DNA from 2 places in the Achromobacter sp. NPDC058515 genome. Region 2 is predicted to be linked to the other one. Evidence: predicted binding sites of a transcription regulator. Region 2 holds the regulator's gene; the other holds the start of a gene.

Region 1 (7,567 bases), on a different contig from region 2:
CGTGGCCTCCAGGTTGTAGAGGTGGCCGGTTTCTTCCTGGAATTCGGTCATGCGCTCGCGCACGCGGTCCAGCAGCCGCACGGCCAGCGCGTGGCCCGCCGCGGTGGTGACGTCTTCGGCGTCGTCCGTGAAGTTGCGGATCATCTCGTTGATGCCGTTCACGCCCAGCGTGCTGAAGTGATTGCGCAGCGTGCCCAGGTAGCGGCGGGTATAGGGATAGAGCCCCTGGTCGATGTAGCGCTGCACCACCTTGCGCTTGGTCTCCAGCACGTCGCGGCCCAGGCCCAGCAGGTGGTCCAGGCGGTCCATGAGCTGCGCCTCGTCGCCTCGGCAGGTGTAGCCCAGGCGGGCGCAGTTCACCGTCACCACGCCCACCGAGCCGGTCTGCTCGGCGGAGCCGAACAGGCCGTTGCCGCGCTTGAGCAGTTCGCGCAGGTCCAGCTGCAGGCGGCAGCACATGGAGCGCACCATGTGCGGCTCCAGGTCGGAATTCAGGAAGTTCTGGAAGTAGGGCAGCCCGTAGCGCGCCGTCATTTCAAACAGGCGCTCGGTGTTGGGATGGTCCCAGTCGAAGTCGGGGGTGATGTTGTAGGTGGGGATGGGAAACGTGAAGACGCGTCCCTTCGCGTCGCCCGCCATCATGACCTCGATGTAGGCGCGGTTGATCATGTCCATCTCGGCCTGCAGCTCGCCGTAGGAGAAGGGCATTTCCTCGCCGCCCACGTAGGGGATCTGCTCCTTCAGGTCGGGCGGGCAGGTCCAGTCGAAGGTCAGGTTGGTGAACGGCGTCTGCGTGCCCCAGCGGCTGGGCACGTTCAGGTTGAAGATCAGTTCCTGGATCGACTGCTTCACGTCGGCGTACGTCATCGCGTCGCGGCGGATGAAGGGGGCCATGTAGGTGTCGAAGGAGCTGAAGGCCTGCGCGCCCGCCCATTCGTTCTGCAGCGTGCCCAGGAAGTTCACGATCTGGCCGATGGCGGCCGACATGTGCTTGGGAGGCGTGGATTCCACCTTGCCGGGGATGCCGTTGAAGCCTTCGGTCAGCAGCTGGCGCAGGGACCAGCCGGCGCAATAGCCGCTGAGCATGTCCAGGTCATGGATGTGGATGTCGCCTTCGCGATGGGCGCGTCCGGCCTGCGGCGCGAAGACGTTGGACAGCCAGTAGTTGGCCGTGACCTTGCCCGCCACGTTCAGGATCAGGCCGCCCAGGCTGTAGCCCTGGTTCGCGTTGGCGTTGACGCGCCAATCGCGCTGGTCCAGGTACTCTTCCATGGCGCTTTCCACGTCCACCAGCGTGTGGCGCAGCGCGCGCAGGCGGGCGTGCTGCTCGCGGTGGACGATGTAGGCGCGCGCGGTGCGCCAGTGGCCCGCCTGGACCAGCGCTTCTTCCACGCGGTTCTGGATGGTTTCGACGCCGGGACATACGTTGTCCGCCAGCGCCGCGATGACCGCGCCGGTCAATGCCTGCGCGCCCGCCAGGTCCAACTCCCCGGTGCCCTGGCCCGCCGCCGCCATGGCCTGCGCGATCTTGTCGCGATCGAATGGAACGACGCGGCCGTCGCGCTTGAGGATGTGTTGGATATGCATGACTGACACCATATGTAGTGGGGTGTGAAAACTCTACCACCACATATGGTGCTCGCGACGGGGCGCGAGCGCAGGATGTCAGTCTTGGTTGATGCGCATCAAATGCGCGGCGCCGGGTGCGAAATGCGCAATCCGGCCCCGTCCGCCCCGGGGGAACTCTAGAAACCGATGCCGACGCCCACCAGCGATATCGCCACCGCCAGCGCGGCCGTGCCCGCGGCGGGGCGCGGCGCCCAGGACAGCATGCCGACCCAAAGCAGGGCGCCGGCCGACAGCCAGCCCAGCCAGGCCACCACGCCCACCGTATTGCCCCACAAGCCCACGCAGGGCAGGATGGCCAGGCCCAGCAGCAGCACGCCGGCGCCGCGCAGCACGCGCGTGTGGCCGGCGCCGGGATCGCGTCCCCAGACCTGGTCGTAGTGGCGCGGCATCGCCAGGCTCAGGCAGGCCATGCCGGCGTAGGTCAGCAGCAGCGCCATCGCGATGGCGAAGAGATCGTTCATGTTCATGCGGCAGCCTCCTGGTTTGCGCGGGGTTTGCGCTGGGGAGGCGCGGTCAGGGGCTGCCTGTGCAAGCGGAGGGCAGCCCAGCCGGATAGTACGCCGAATGCGATTGCGGTGAGTTCCACGCCGGCGCTTTCCCAGTCGCCGCGCGCGATCTGCGCGATCGGATGATCGCCCAGCATGACGAGCGACAGCACCGGCAGCAGCAGGCACAGCGCGGCCAGCAGCGTCAGTTGCGCGATCCAGGCGCGGCGCGGGCTGCACAGCCAGGCGTGGGCCAGCGTCAGCGCCCAGGTCAGAAAGAAGCCGCGCAATTCCCACAGGGCGCGGTTCTCCAGCGCGACCGGCAGCAGGCGGTTGGCCCAGAAGTAGCCGACGCAGGCGATGGCCAGCCCGGCCAGCGCCGCCACGTTCAGCCCTTCGATCAGGCGGTAGGCCCGCGCCGTCGCCGCGCCGAATTCGTTGCCGTGCTTGGCGCGCCGCTTGACCATGAACAGCACCGCGCCCGTGCCCATCATGGCCGCGCCCGCCATGCCGCAAATGAAGTACAGCCACTTGATGGCCAGTCCGCCGAATTGCCCCATGTGCAGGTCCGACATCACCTGGCGCGTCAGCGAGGCGGCGCCGCCGTTCACGCCGCCCGCGGGCCGCATGCGCAGCAACTCCCCGCCGTCCCCGGAAAACTCCGCCATGCCGGTGGTGGCGCTGATGCTGCGGAAGGTGTCGGCGTCCTCGTTCCAGCCGTAGACGGCGATGCGCATGGAGCTGTCTTCGGGGTTGGCGATGACGATGGCGCGCGCGGTCTGGCCGATCAACTGCTCGGCCCGCCCCACGATGGGCTCCAGCGCCGGCATGGCCAGCGCCGCGCCCGTGCGCGCGGTCTTCTCTTCGCCCGTCATCTCGGCCAGGTACAGGCGGGCGGCTTGCGCGCCGGCGCCATAGTGGGCGGCGACAGGGGCGGGCATCAGCACCGCGCTGGAGATCACGATGCCGGTGTAGGCGATCATGAACTGGAAGGGCAGGGTCAGCACCGCCACCGCATTGTGCGCGTCCAGCCAGGACCTTTGGCCCTTCCTGGCGCGGAAGGTGAAGAAGTCCTTGAGGATGCGCTTGTGCGTGACCACGCCCGAGATCAGCGCCACCAGCATCGCCATGGTGGCGAAGGCGACGATCCACAGCCCGAGCCCGGCGTCGTGCAGCGTGTAATGGAAGTTCACGAAGTGCGTGCCGCCCAGGGTGGCGCGGCCTTCGTCGTCATGGTGGTCGTCCAGCTCGGCGCCGGTAAGGGGATCCAGCTCCGCTTCGGCGTACTGGCCGTTCTTGTCGAACCAGTACGCGGTCAGGCCGTTGTCGTGCCCGCGGTTGACGGGCCAGATCTCCCACATGCCCGCGCCCGCGTGCTTGCGCGACATGTAGTCCACGGCCAGTTCGAGCCGCCGCGCCCGGTCGACCGGCTCGGATGCCTGCCGCGCCGCCCGGGCTTCGGCCGCCTGGTGCTCGGGCGTCATCCAGTGCGTGATGGGCTCGGAGAAGACGGCGAGCGAACCCGTCAGGAACACTGCAAACAGCAGCCACGAAAACCAGAGGCCGACCCACGTGTGGAGCCAGGCCATGGACAGGCGGAAACCGGATTTCAGGACGAGCCTCTTGTTGTGGACGCCGCCGCGCGCCGGGCGGTTACGTTTTTATTGAGAATGGTTCCAATTCTAAGCTAATTGGGGTCATGGTTGCGATGGCAAGGAGTTTGTATTTTCTGCGCGCTGGGCGCGCGGCGCGCCCGCCGCGCAGGGCCGGGCACGGCGATTGCTGGCTGGCCGCTTCCATCCCGAATGACCGCTGGGGGCCCGTCGCCGATGCCCCAAGACAGATGCCAAGGAGCACCCTATGAAACGCAAAGCCGGAAACGCCCGACAGATCAAGGAACTGCTGTATCAGGCCCTGGAGACCGAGATCGGCGGCCTTGCCGTGTACGAGACCGCCGTGTCCTGTGCCGTCAACGACGACCTGAAGAAGGAATGGCTGGGCTACCTGGAGGAAACCCGCACGCATCGCCGCGTGCTGCTGACCGTCTTCGAGCAATTGAAGCTGGACCCCGAGGCGAAGTCGCCCGGCCGCGACGTGGTCCGCCATCTGGGCGAATCGCTGGTCAAGGCCATGAAGATGGCGGCAAGCGCCGGGGACCCGGATGCCGCGCAGCTCGTGGCCACCGAATGCGTGGTGCTGGCCGAAACCAAGGACCATGCGAACTGGGCGCTGATCGGCGTCATCACCGAAAAGCACTCCGGCGAGGAAGCCAGGATCCTCAAGCAGGCGTACGACGCCGTGGCGACCGACGAGGACCACCACCTGTATCACACGCACGGCTGGTCGCGGGAACTGTGGATCGAGTCGCTGGGCTTCCCGGCCGTGCTGCCGCCGCCGGAAGAGGTCAAGCAGGTGGAATCCGCCATAGGCGCGTCGCGGGCCGAGCAGGCGCGCGACAAGCTGCTGACGAACTAGGAGACATTCCATGGCAAGCAAGAAACCAGGCAAGGCTGGTCCGAACGCCGCGCTCGACACCGCCTATATGAACACCGATAGCGGCCCGGCCTCCGGCCCCGCCGCCAATGCCGCGCATCCGGCCCTCAAGCGGGCCGCGGCCGTCGGCGCCACGGCCGGCGCCATCCCCCATAACGCCAACAAGGCCGCGGAGTACGGCGAAGAAGCCGCGCGCTGCCCCTACGCGGGCGCCCACGTGGACGCGGTGGACCCGTCCGTCGGGGCCAGTTCCCTGTCCGAGAAGGAAGCGTCGGACAAGACTGGCGACCCGGCCGAGCCGGGCGTCAACGCCGTCGACGGCCGGCTGGCCCGCGTGCGCGCGGACGGCGGCGCCCAGGCGCTGACCACCAACCAGGGCGTGCCCGTTGGCGACAACCAGCATTCGCTCAAGGCCGGGGTGCGCGGGCCCGCCTTGCTGAAGGACTTCATCCTGCGCGAGAAGATCACGCACTTCGACCACGAGCGCATTCCGGAACGCATCGTGCACGCGCGCGGCTCGGCGGCGCATGGCTACTTCGAGTGCTACAAGCCGCTGACGGACCTGACCGCCGCGTCGCTGTTTGCCGAAAAGGGCAAGCGCACGCCGGTCTTCGTGCGGTTTTCCACCGTGGCCGGCGAACGCGGCTCCAAGGATACGGCGCGCGACGTGCGCGGCTTCGCCGTGAAGTTCTACACCGACGAGGGCAACTGGGACCTGGTGGGCAACAACATTCCGGTCTTCTTCATCCAGGACGCGATGAAGTTCCCGGACCTGGTCCACGCGGTCAAGGCCGAGGCGCACCACGGCATGCCGCAAGCCGCGTCCGCCCACGACACTTTCTGGGACTTCGTGTCGCTGATGCCGGAATCCACCCACATGCTGATGTGGGTCATGTCGGACCGGGGCATTCCGCGCAGCTTCCGGATGATGCAGGGCTTTGGCGTGCATACCTTCCGGTTCGTCAACGCCAAGGGCGAATCGCGGCTGGTCAAGTTCCACTGGAGCCCTGTTCTGGGCACCCATTCGCAGGTGTGGGACGAGGCGGTCAAGGTGTCGGGGGCAGACCCCGACTTCCACCGGCGCGACCTGTGGGAAGCCATCGACGCCGGCAACGGCCCCGAATGGGAGCTGGGAGTGCAGGTGTTCACGGACGATCAGGCCGACGGATTCAGCTTCGACGTGCTGGACCCGACCAAGATCGTGCCCGAGGAACTGGTGCCCGTGGTGCCGGTGGGCCGGATGGTGCTGGACCGCAATCCCGACAATTTCTTCGCGGAAACCGAGCAGGTCGCCTTCTGCGCCGCGCATATCGTTCCCGGCCTGGACTTCACCAACGACCCGCTGCTGGCCGGCCGCATCCATTCCTATGTGGATACGCAGATCTCGCGGCTGGGCGGCCCCAATTTCCACGAGATCCCGATCAATGCGCCGCTCGCGCCCGTGCACAACAACCAGCGCGACGGCATGCACCGGCAGGCCATCCATCGCGGGCGGGTCGCCTACGAGCCCAACTCGCTGGCGGGCGGCTGTCCGTTCCAGGCGGGGATGGACGGCTTCGTGCCGTTTCCCGAGCCGGTCGCCGGAGACGAACTGCGCGGGCATCCGGAAAAGTTCGCCGAGCACTACAACCAGGCCACGCTGTTCTACAACAGCCAGACGCGCTGGGAACGGCAGCACATCATCAATGCCTTCTCGTTTGAATTGAGCAAGCTGACGGTGCCCCCCATCCGGCAGCGGATGGTGGCGTCCCTGCGCAATGTGTCGGACGAACTTGCCCAGGCGGTGGCCGATCAGCTGGGCATGGCCTTGCCGGAACCCTTGCCGCGCGCGATCGAGAAGCCGCCCAAGCCCGAAGTGGAGGTGTCCCCGGCGCTGTCCCTGACCGCGCGGCCCGGCGACGGCGGCGTGGCCACGCGCAAGGTGGCCATCCTGGTCGCCGAGGGCGTGGACGGCAAGGCGGTATCCGCCGTGGCCGACGCGCTGATCAAGGCGGGCGCCGTGGTGCGGCTGGTGGGGCAGCGCATCGGGCCGCTCAAGGCCGATGGCGGGGGCGCGCTGGACGCCGACGCATCGCTGGACAACCATCCCTCGGGCGTGTTCGACGGGGCATTGGTGCCCGGCGGCGCGGCGGCCGTGGCGCGCCTGCAGGCGGACGGGCGGGCGCTGGAGTTCCTGCGCGACGCCTTCCGCCATGGCAAGACGCTGATGGGCATGGGCGAGGGCGCGAAGGTATTCGCGGCCGCGGGCATCGAGCCGGACCCGGACGACGGCGGCCTGCTGCTGGGCGATGCCGCCGCGGACAAGGGCGCGGCCGCTTTCATCGAGGCGCTGGGCAAGCACCGGCACCCCGAACGGGAGACCGCGCCGCCCAAGGTTTGAGGCGGCGCGCCGGCGGACCTGGGCCGGCGGCGGCATCCGCCGGCCGTCCGCCGCGCCTAGACCGAGCGGACGAACAGCGCGCGCAGCTTGTTCCAGAAGTCGCCGCCCAGCACGAAGAAGCTGGCGACCAGCATGATGTCGCCCAGCAGCTGAACCTGCCACAGGTTGGGCCTGAGCCCCGGCCAGATCTGGTCGACATAGGGTTCGAGCATCGACGTGAGCAGCGGCAGGACGAACATCACCAGGCCGACGGCGTGGCGGATCGGCCCGACCTTTTTCGCGGGCGCCAGCCGCTTCGCGTGGCCGGACACGATCCCCTTGAGCTGCTGGAATCCCTCCTTGCCCATGACGGCGATGCAGGTGATCAGCAACACCTTGTTGGCGATGAAAATCGCGCCGGTCAGCGCCGCGATGCGCGAGCCCGGCGCGTCCATGGTGGCCGCGATGGGAATGAGGAACCAGAGCGCGAAGGCCAGGATGAAGATCCCGATCCCGCACTTGAAGCGCCAGCCGGTGGCGGGGGCGGCGTCGGGTTGCGTGTCTTGCGGTGTCATGGCGGGCTCCTGTTGAGTCGTCCAAA
Region 2 (7,567 bases):
CAAGTTCCGTCAGGGAATGCAACTTACGTGAATAAGTTCACTCGTTTTCCTTCAGCATATTGCTATAGCCGGCATGCCTGATGTGGCCGCGCATGAAATGGTCAGCAATCATTTGAAGGGATGAGCGATATCCCGGTGGATTCTTATGATCCGGGCGTAAACCCGGTGCGCCCGCTATGCGATGGCAGCGGACGGTCTGAACGGCGCTTTGCGTCTTCGTTCAGCAGCGTGCCGGTCCGGTCGTGAAAAGCGCCGATAACGCGGCACGGGAATCCGTGGTGACGTGGGCGCGTGGGCACTGTGCGGGAAGGCCGTGAGCGCGTAGCGCCAAGTCATGCACCTATGCTAAAGCCAATTGACCGTTTTGTGGCAATTCATTTGGCGCATAAACCAAAATAGTGATTACACAAGCGTCAACAAATGTATGCGCGTGCGTCGCTCGCGGATTCAACGACGCCGCCATGCGGGCTTGCGAACCCTGCAAATGCAGGCTGCGCGCGGCATGCAGCGAATTGGCAGCCACGCATGCAGAGTGCTAGTACCCCTTGCGCCATCACGGATAACCTTGCGCACGCGGCGTTCGCGCGCGGGAAAATACGCACGCCAAGCCCGCGTTCATCCGCCACTTTCCGCTGCATTCAATTGCTTCGTTTGCGGCCCGCTAGGACAGCGCGACCCGCTGCATCAGCGCTTGCCAGGTGTCGGCCACGCGCGCGCGCACGCAAAGGTCGGCCCCGACCCTTCCGGCCTCGACGAACTCGTAGCGGCGGGCGGCGTCCAGGTGCTCCAGCATCGGCAGGCGCACCATGCCGGCCGCGTCGCCCAGCAGCACGGGCGCCAGGTACAGCAGCAGCTCGTCCACGCAGCCCTCGGCGACCAGCGCGCCGCTGAGTCCGGCTCCGGCCTCGACGTGGACCTCGTTGAACTGTTCCCGGGCCATCCAGCGCATCATGGCGCGCAGGTCGACCCTGCCGGGCGTGTCGCCCGGCAGGCACACCACGCGGGCGTTCCTGGCGGCCAGGCGCTCGGCTTTCGCGTCGTCGTCGCGCGCGGTGAAGAGTATGACTTCCGCGCCGTCGAACAGGCGGGCGTCCTCGGGGATCTCGAAACGGCCGTCCACGACGGCCTTGCGCGGCTGGCGGGGCGTATCCACGCCGCGCACGTTGAGCTGGGGATCGTCCTTGAGCACGGTGCCCATGCCGGTCAGGACCACGCAACTGCGCGCTCGCCAGCGGTGCCCGTCGGCGCGGGCCTCGGGCCCCGTAATCCATTGCGACATGCCGTTGTGCAGGGCGCTGCGCCCGTCCAGCGAGGCCGCCATCTTCATCCACACCCAAGGCAGGCCGCGGCTCATGCGGGAGATGAAGCCGGCGTTCACGGCCAGCGCCTCTTCGCGGCAGACGTCCGTGGCCACCTCGATGCCGGCGTCGCGCAAGCGCGCCAGCCCCTGTCCGTTGACCAGCGGATTCGGGTCGCCCATGGCGACCACGACGCGCGCCGGCCTCGCCGCCAGCACCGCGTCCACGCAGGGCGGCGTGCGGCCGAAATGGCTGCAAGGCTCCAGGGTGACATACAGCGTGGCGCCGGCGACCGACTCGCCTCGCGCCTCGGCGTCGCGCAGCGCGCGGATTTCCGCGTGCGGGCCGCCGGGCGGCTGCGTCGCCCCTTCGCCCAGCACGCGCCCGTCGCGCACGATCACGCAACCGACCCGGGGATTGGGCGCGGTCGTGTACATGACGGTCTGCGCCAGCGCCAGGGCGCGTCGCATCCAGAAAAGGTCGTCGGTGTCGCTTGGAGTCTTCATGCCAGGAATTGTATGTCCGCCACGCGCCGGCAAGACACGCCGTTACTGCGCGGACCCGTTGCCGTCCCCGGATGTCCGTTTTGGGCCGCCAGCGGTCTCGGATCGCGCTCGCGAAGGCGGCCGATTGGGGTAAAAATAGCTCCGATCCCTTTAAATTCGCAGGCCAGGAGGCCGGACATGAAACAGGCATTGATCGTCATCGACGTACAAGAATCTTTCCGCCAGCGTCCGTTTTGGGATGAATCCGAATATCCGGCGTTCCTGGCGCAGATCCAGCCCCTGATCGATTCGGCCGCCGCCCGGGACATTCCGGTGCTGCAGGTGTTCCACACCAGCCCGTCCAGCGACCCCGCCAACCCGTTTTCGCTGGCCTCGGGGCACGTCAGAACGCTGAAGGAACTGCGGATTTCCCCCACCGCCGTGTTCCACAAGACCGTGCATTCTTCGCTGTACGCCAAGGCTGCGGACGGCTCCACCTTGCACGATTGGCTGCTTGAACACGGCATCGAAGGCATCATCGTGAGCGGCATCCGCACGGAGCAGTGCTGCGAAACCACGTCGCGCCACGCCAGCGACGCCGGCTTCAAGGTGCTCTTTCCCACCGACGCCACCCTCACCTTCGCCATGCAGAGCCCGTCCGGCAAGCACTACACGCCGGCCGAGATCCGCGACCACACCGAACTGGTCCTGCAAGGCCGCTTTGCCCGCGTCGTGCGCGCCGCCGACGCGCTGGCGGCATAGCCCGCCGCGGGAGGCGCGCATGATTCCCGTGTACTTCGTGCTGTCGCGGGGCATCGTCCTGCTGGACCTGGCGGGTCCGGCGGAAGCTTTTCGCGTCGCCAACAAGCTTTGCCCCGACGCTTTCGAACAGCACTTCTGCGGCCCTTCCCGCGACGTCGAAAGCGGCATTCCCGGCCTGCATCTGGCGCATGTCCAAGCCCTGCCCGCGGCGCTGCCGTCCCATGCGCTGGTCATCATTTCCGGCGTGGTGGGCAAGCACACCCGCCTGGACGACCCGGACGCGCGCGCCATCGTGGACTGGCTGGCCATCAGGCACCCCGCCGACGGCTTCACCCTGATGACCGTCTGCGCGGGCGCGCTGTTCGCCGCCGCCGCAGGCCTCACGCGGCACCGCGAATGCACCACGCACCACTCCTGCCTGGAACAGCTGGGCGCCATCGACCCGAGCGCCCGCGTGCAGGACAACCGCATCTTCGTTGAGGACGGCAACCTGGTCAGCAGCGCGGGCATCACGGCGGGCATCGACCTGGCGCTGCACATGGTGTCGCGCCATTGCGGCCCGCGCGTCGCCAGCGAAGTGGCGCGCGACATGGTGGTTTACCAGCGCCGCGCCGGCTCGGATTCCACGCTGTCGCCCTGGCTGGACCACCGCAGCCACATGCATCCGGGCGTGCACCGGGTCCAGGACGCGGTCGTGCGCAACCCGGCGGCGCCCTGGTCGGCCCAATCGCTGGCGGACCAGGCGCACACCAGCCCGCGCCACCTGACGCGGCTGTTCCGCGAGCATGCGGGCTGCACGCCGATGGACTATCTCTACCAGATCCGCGTGGCGCTGGCGCGCGACCTGCTGCGCGAAACCCGGCTGGACCTGGAGCGCGTGGCGGAGAAATCGGGCTTTGGATCGGCACAGCACATGCGCCGCGTGTGGCGCAAGTTCCAGCCGCTGACGCCCAGCCTCATGCGCGCGGCGCCCATGCAATAAACGGCGCCAGGGCGCCGTCATTGCAAGCCAGCCGCGGGCGGGCGGCTATTCCTTGCGCAGCTTGCCCGGCAGCAGCGGCCCCTGCATTTCGCGGATGGCCTCGACGAATTCGCCGATGTCCTCGAAGCTCTTGTAGACCGAGGCAAAGCGCACGTACGCCACCTTGTCGAGCTTGCGCAGTTCGTTCATGACGAGCTCGCCGATATGTTCGGTGGGCACTTCCCGCAGCCCGCTGGCGAGCAATTGCTCTTCGATGCGGGCAACGGCTGCGTCCACGTCCTCGGTGCTGACTGGCCGCTTGCGCAGCGCCAGGCTCAGGCTGCCGCGCAGCTTGGCGGGATCGTAGTCGCTGCGGCTGCCATTGCGCTTCACGACGGAGGGCATGGCAAGCTCCACCCGCTCATAGGTGGTGAACCGCTTGTCGCAGGACAGGCAGCGGCGGCGACGGCGTATGGCGTCGCCCTCTTCGGACACCCGGCTGTCGACGACCTGCGTTTCGGCATTGCCGCAAAATGGACACCGCATGTGTGTTCCCTAAAGGCGCTGATGGCAATAATTGAGCATATTGTAACGACGCGCCCCGCGGGTAGCGCCAATATGGACGAATTCGTCCCTAATAGTATGGGCCAGTCCGCTCGCCAACCGCGCAAAAAAGGGACGGCGCCTTGCGGAGCCGTCCCTTTGTCCGGGATCCTGAGGCGCAGACCGGCTCCGCCTCAGGGCCGATTGCTTACTTCTTGCCGTAGACCGGCAGGCGCGAGGTCAGTTCGTTGACGCGGGCGCGCACGGCGGCGATATTGGCCTCATCGCGCGGATTGTCCAGCACGTCGGCGATCAGGTTGGCGGTCAGCTCGGCATCGGCTTCGGTGAAGCCGCGCGTGGTCATGGCCGGCGTGCCCAGGCGGATGCCGCTGGTCACGAAGGGCTTTTCCGGATCGTTCGGGATGGCGTTCTTGTTGACCGTGATGTGGGCCTGGCCCAGCACCGCTTCCGCTTCCTTGCCCGTGATGCCCTTGGAACGCAGGTCCACCAGCATGACGTGGCTTTCGGTACGGCCCGAGACGATGCGCAGGCCGCGCTTGACCAGCGTGTCGGCCAGCACCTTGGCGTTCTTGACCACTTGCTGCGCGTAGTCCTTGAACTCGGGCGCCAGCGCTTCCTTGAAGGCCACGGCCTTGCCGGCGATGACGTGCATCAGCGGACCGCCCTGGATGCCGGGGAAGATCGCCGAGTTGATGATCTTCTCGTGCTCGGCCTTCATCATGATGACGCCGCCGCGCGGGCCGCGCAGCGACTTGTGCGTGGTCGACGTGACGAAGTCGGCGTGCGGAACCGGGTTGGGGTAGGCGCCGCCAGCCACCAGGCCGGCGTAGTGGGCGATGTCGACCATGAACAGCGCGCCGTTTTCACGGGCGATGCGGGCCATGCGTTCGAAATCGATGTGCAGGGCGTAGGCCGACGCACCCGCCACGATCAGCTTGGGCTTGTGCTCTTTGGCCAGTTGCTCGACTTGCGCGTAGTTCAGGACTTCGTTTTCATCCAGGCCGTACGAGATGAAGTTGTACAGTTTGCCCGAGGCGTTGACCGACGCGCCGTGCGTCAGGTGGCCGCCTTCGGCCAGGCTCATGCCCAGCACGGTGTCGCCCGGCTTCAGCACGGCCATGTACACGCCCTGGTTCGCCTGCGAACCCGAGTTGGGCTGCACGTTGGCGGCTTCGGCGCCGAAGATCTGCTTCAGGCGATCGATGGCCAGCTGTTCGACCACGTCCACGTATTCGCAACCGCCGTAGTAGCGCTTGCCCGGGTAGCCTTCGGCGTACTTGTTCGTGAGCTGCGTGCCCTGGGCTTCCATGACGGCCGGGCTGGCGTAGTTCTCCGAAGCGATCAGCTCGATGTGCTGCTCTTGGCGAACGTCTTCCTTTTGGATGGCGGCCCAAACGTCCGGGTCAGCCTTGGACAGGGTGAGGTTGCGGTCAAACATGACGGGGGGTTTCCTGAGGCGGTAAGAGAGGAGAAAACTGCATCGGGTGGGTAAACCCGGAGAATGCTGAGTAGTTTACCGCGTCGGGCGGAATCAATTGCCGCCAAAATGCCCCGAACCCGGGCAAAATGCGCCGGACGGGCGTGAAAACCACGGCATTCCCCCGCCTCCGGAAACCGCTCTCAACCCGACTTGAGAAACTTTCATGCAAAGCGCCACGCTCATAACCTACTCACTAGTAGCCGCGGCTGGCGTCATCAGTCCCGGCCCCGCCACCATGCTCGCCATCCGCAACGGCGCGGCCGGCGGATTGCGGACCGTGCTGCCTTCACGGCGCTGTTTCCCCAGTTCCTGAATGCCCACGAGCCGCTGCTGCCGCAGTTCCTCATCCTGACCGGCATTTTCATGGCCATGTCGCTGGTGTCGCTGCTGACCTACGGCGCACTTGCCCGCCGCGCCCGCGGCTTGCTGCGCCAACCCCGCATCGTCGTATGGCTCAACCGCGTGGTGGGCTCGATCTTTGTCGCATTCGGCCTGGCCCTGCTGCGCCTAAAGCGCGTGGCCGCCTGACGAAGGTTGGCTCGCCGCAAAACGGAAAGGGCCGCATACGCGGCCCTTGGTTCATCACGCAGCCGGAATCAGGCCGACGTGGCGCCGATCTGCTTGGGCGCAAGCTTCGGGTTGAGCGTGTACGTGCCCGTCAGCGATGCCTGGGCCAGCACATGCTTCTGGATGGCGCGAAGCGCGTCCTCGCCGGTGAACGACCCCTGGAGGTTCAGGCTGGGGACGTCCAGCGCGTACAGCGTGAACACATAGCGGTGCACCAGCGCGTCGTTCCAGGGCGGGCACGGGCCGTCATAGCCGAAGTACTCGCCGCTCATGTCGTGGTCGTTGGCGAACCACGAGGAATAGGAGTTGATGCCCTGGCGCGCGTCCATCGGCGCCAGGGGACCGCCCTTGCCGCGCGGCGTGATGCCGTTGGAAAACACGCCTTCGTCGATCTCGCGCAGGTCTGCCGGCAGGTCCACCAGCACCCAATGGAAGAAGTCCTCGCGCGGCAGGTCGGCCGGCACTTCGCGGCCTTCCTGGTTGACGTCGTCGGGACGCGAAGGCACGTCAGGGTCGTGGCAGAGCAAGGCAAACGACTGCGTGCCCGCCGGGACGTCGTCCCAGGAAAACTGCGGGTTGTAGTTGTCTGCCAGCGCGACGTGCGATTGCGCATCGATCCTGCCGAATGCGTAGCGCTCGGGAATCGACTCGTGATCGGAAAATGACAAACTCGAAAGTTCCATGTCGTGCTCCTTGATGTGCTGCAAAGGCGCCCTGCCCCTGTCCGTACCCTCAGCGTATCAAAAACTTCGCATTCACGGGTTCAAGTTAACACGCGCGAACTTGCGCTTGCCCACCTGAACGACGTAAGTCCCCGCCGGCAATTGCAACGATTTGTCTTCCACGCGGTCGCCGTTGACGCGCACGCCGCCTTGCTCCACGTTGCGCTGCGCTTCCGATCCGGAAGCGACCAGGCCGGCTTCGCGCAGCAGCTTCAGGATGCCGACCGGCGCGCCGCCGATGTTCACCTCGGGCATGTCTTCAGGAATGGCGCCGTCGCGGAAACGCGCCTCGAACGAGGCCAGGGCATCGTCCGCCGCCTTCGCGGAATGGAAGCGCGCGATGATTTCCTGGGCCAGCATGACCTTGGCGTCGCGCGGATTGCGGCCGCCGTCGATCTCCTGCTTGAGCGCGGCGATGTCTTCCAGCGAACGGAACGACAGCAGCTCGAAGTAGCGCCACATCAGCGTGTCGGAAATCGACATGAGCTTGCCGAACATCGAATCGGGCGACTCCGAAATGCCGATGTAGTTGCCCTTGGACTTGGACATCTTCTCTACGCCGTCCGTCCCCACCAGCAAGGGCATCGTCAGGATGCACTGGGGCTCCTGGCCGTACTCCTTTTGCAGCTCGCGCCCGACCAGCAGATTGAACTTCTGATCGGTGCCCCCCAGCTCCAGATCGGACTTCAGCGCCACCGAGTCATAGCCCTGCATCAGCGGATACAGGA

What was found. The regulator NrdR, encoded in region 2, represses ribonucleotide reductase genes. The targets are predictions, from matches to a motif close to CACNANATNTNGTG.
Region 1: the regulator NrdR is predicted to act here: its motif matches at 1,594-1,607, upstream of ACFWP0_RS20895 (ribonucleoside triphosphate reductase).

What each region holds. Positions count from the first base shown of each region.
Region 1 covers NZ_JBHXNI010000013.1:781-8,347, forward strand. Annotated here, with positions in the region: gene ACFWP0_RS20895 (ribonucleoside triphosphate reductase) at 1-1,587, opposite strand, end outside; gene ACFWP0_RS20900 (DUF3325 domain-containing protein) at 1,746-2,096, opposite strand; gene ACFWP0_RS20905 (PepSY-associated TM helix domain-containing protein) at 2,093-3,703, opposite strand; gene ACFWP0_RS20910 (hypothetical protein) at 3,975-4,589, shown strand; gene ACFWP0_RS20915 (catalase) at 4,600-6,987, shown strand; gene ACFWP0_RS20920 (transporter suffix domain-containing protein) at 7,044-7,541, opposite strand; gene ACFWP0_RS20925 (DUF2955 domain-containing protein) at 7,538-7,567, opposite strand, start outside.
Region 2 covers NZ_JBHXNI010000014.1:57,976-65,542, reverse strand. Annotated here, with positions in the region: gene ribD (bifunctional diaminohydroxyphosphoribosylaminopyrimidine deaminase/5-amino-6-(5-phosphoribosylamino)uracil reductase RibD) at 662-1,804, opposite strand; gene ACFWP0_RS22070 (cysteine hydrolase family protein) at 1,982-2,545, shown strand; gene ACFWP0_RS22065 (GlxA family transcriptional regulator) at 2,565-3,527, shown strand; gene nrdR (transcriptional regulator NrdR) at 3,573-4,052, opposite strand; gene glyA (serine hydroxymethyltransferase) at 4,258-5,508, opposite strand; gene ACFWP0_RS22050 (LysE family translocator) at 5,701-6,078, shown strand; gene ACFWP0_RS22045 (YbhB/YbcL family Raf kinase inhibitor-like protein) at 6,147-6,800, opposite strand; gene tyrS (tyrosine--tRNA ligase) at 6,873-7,567, opposite strand, start outside.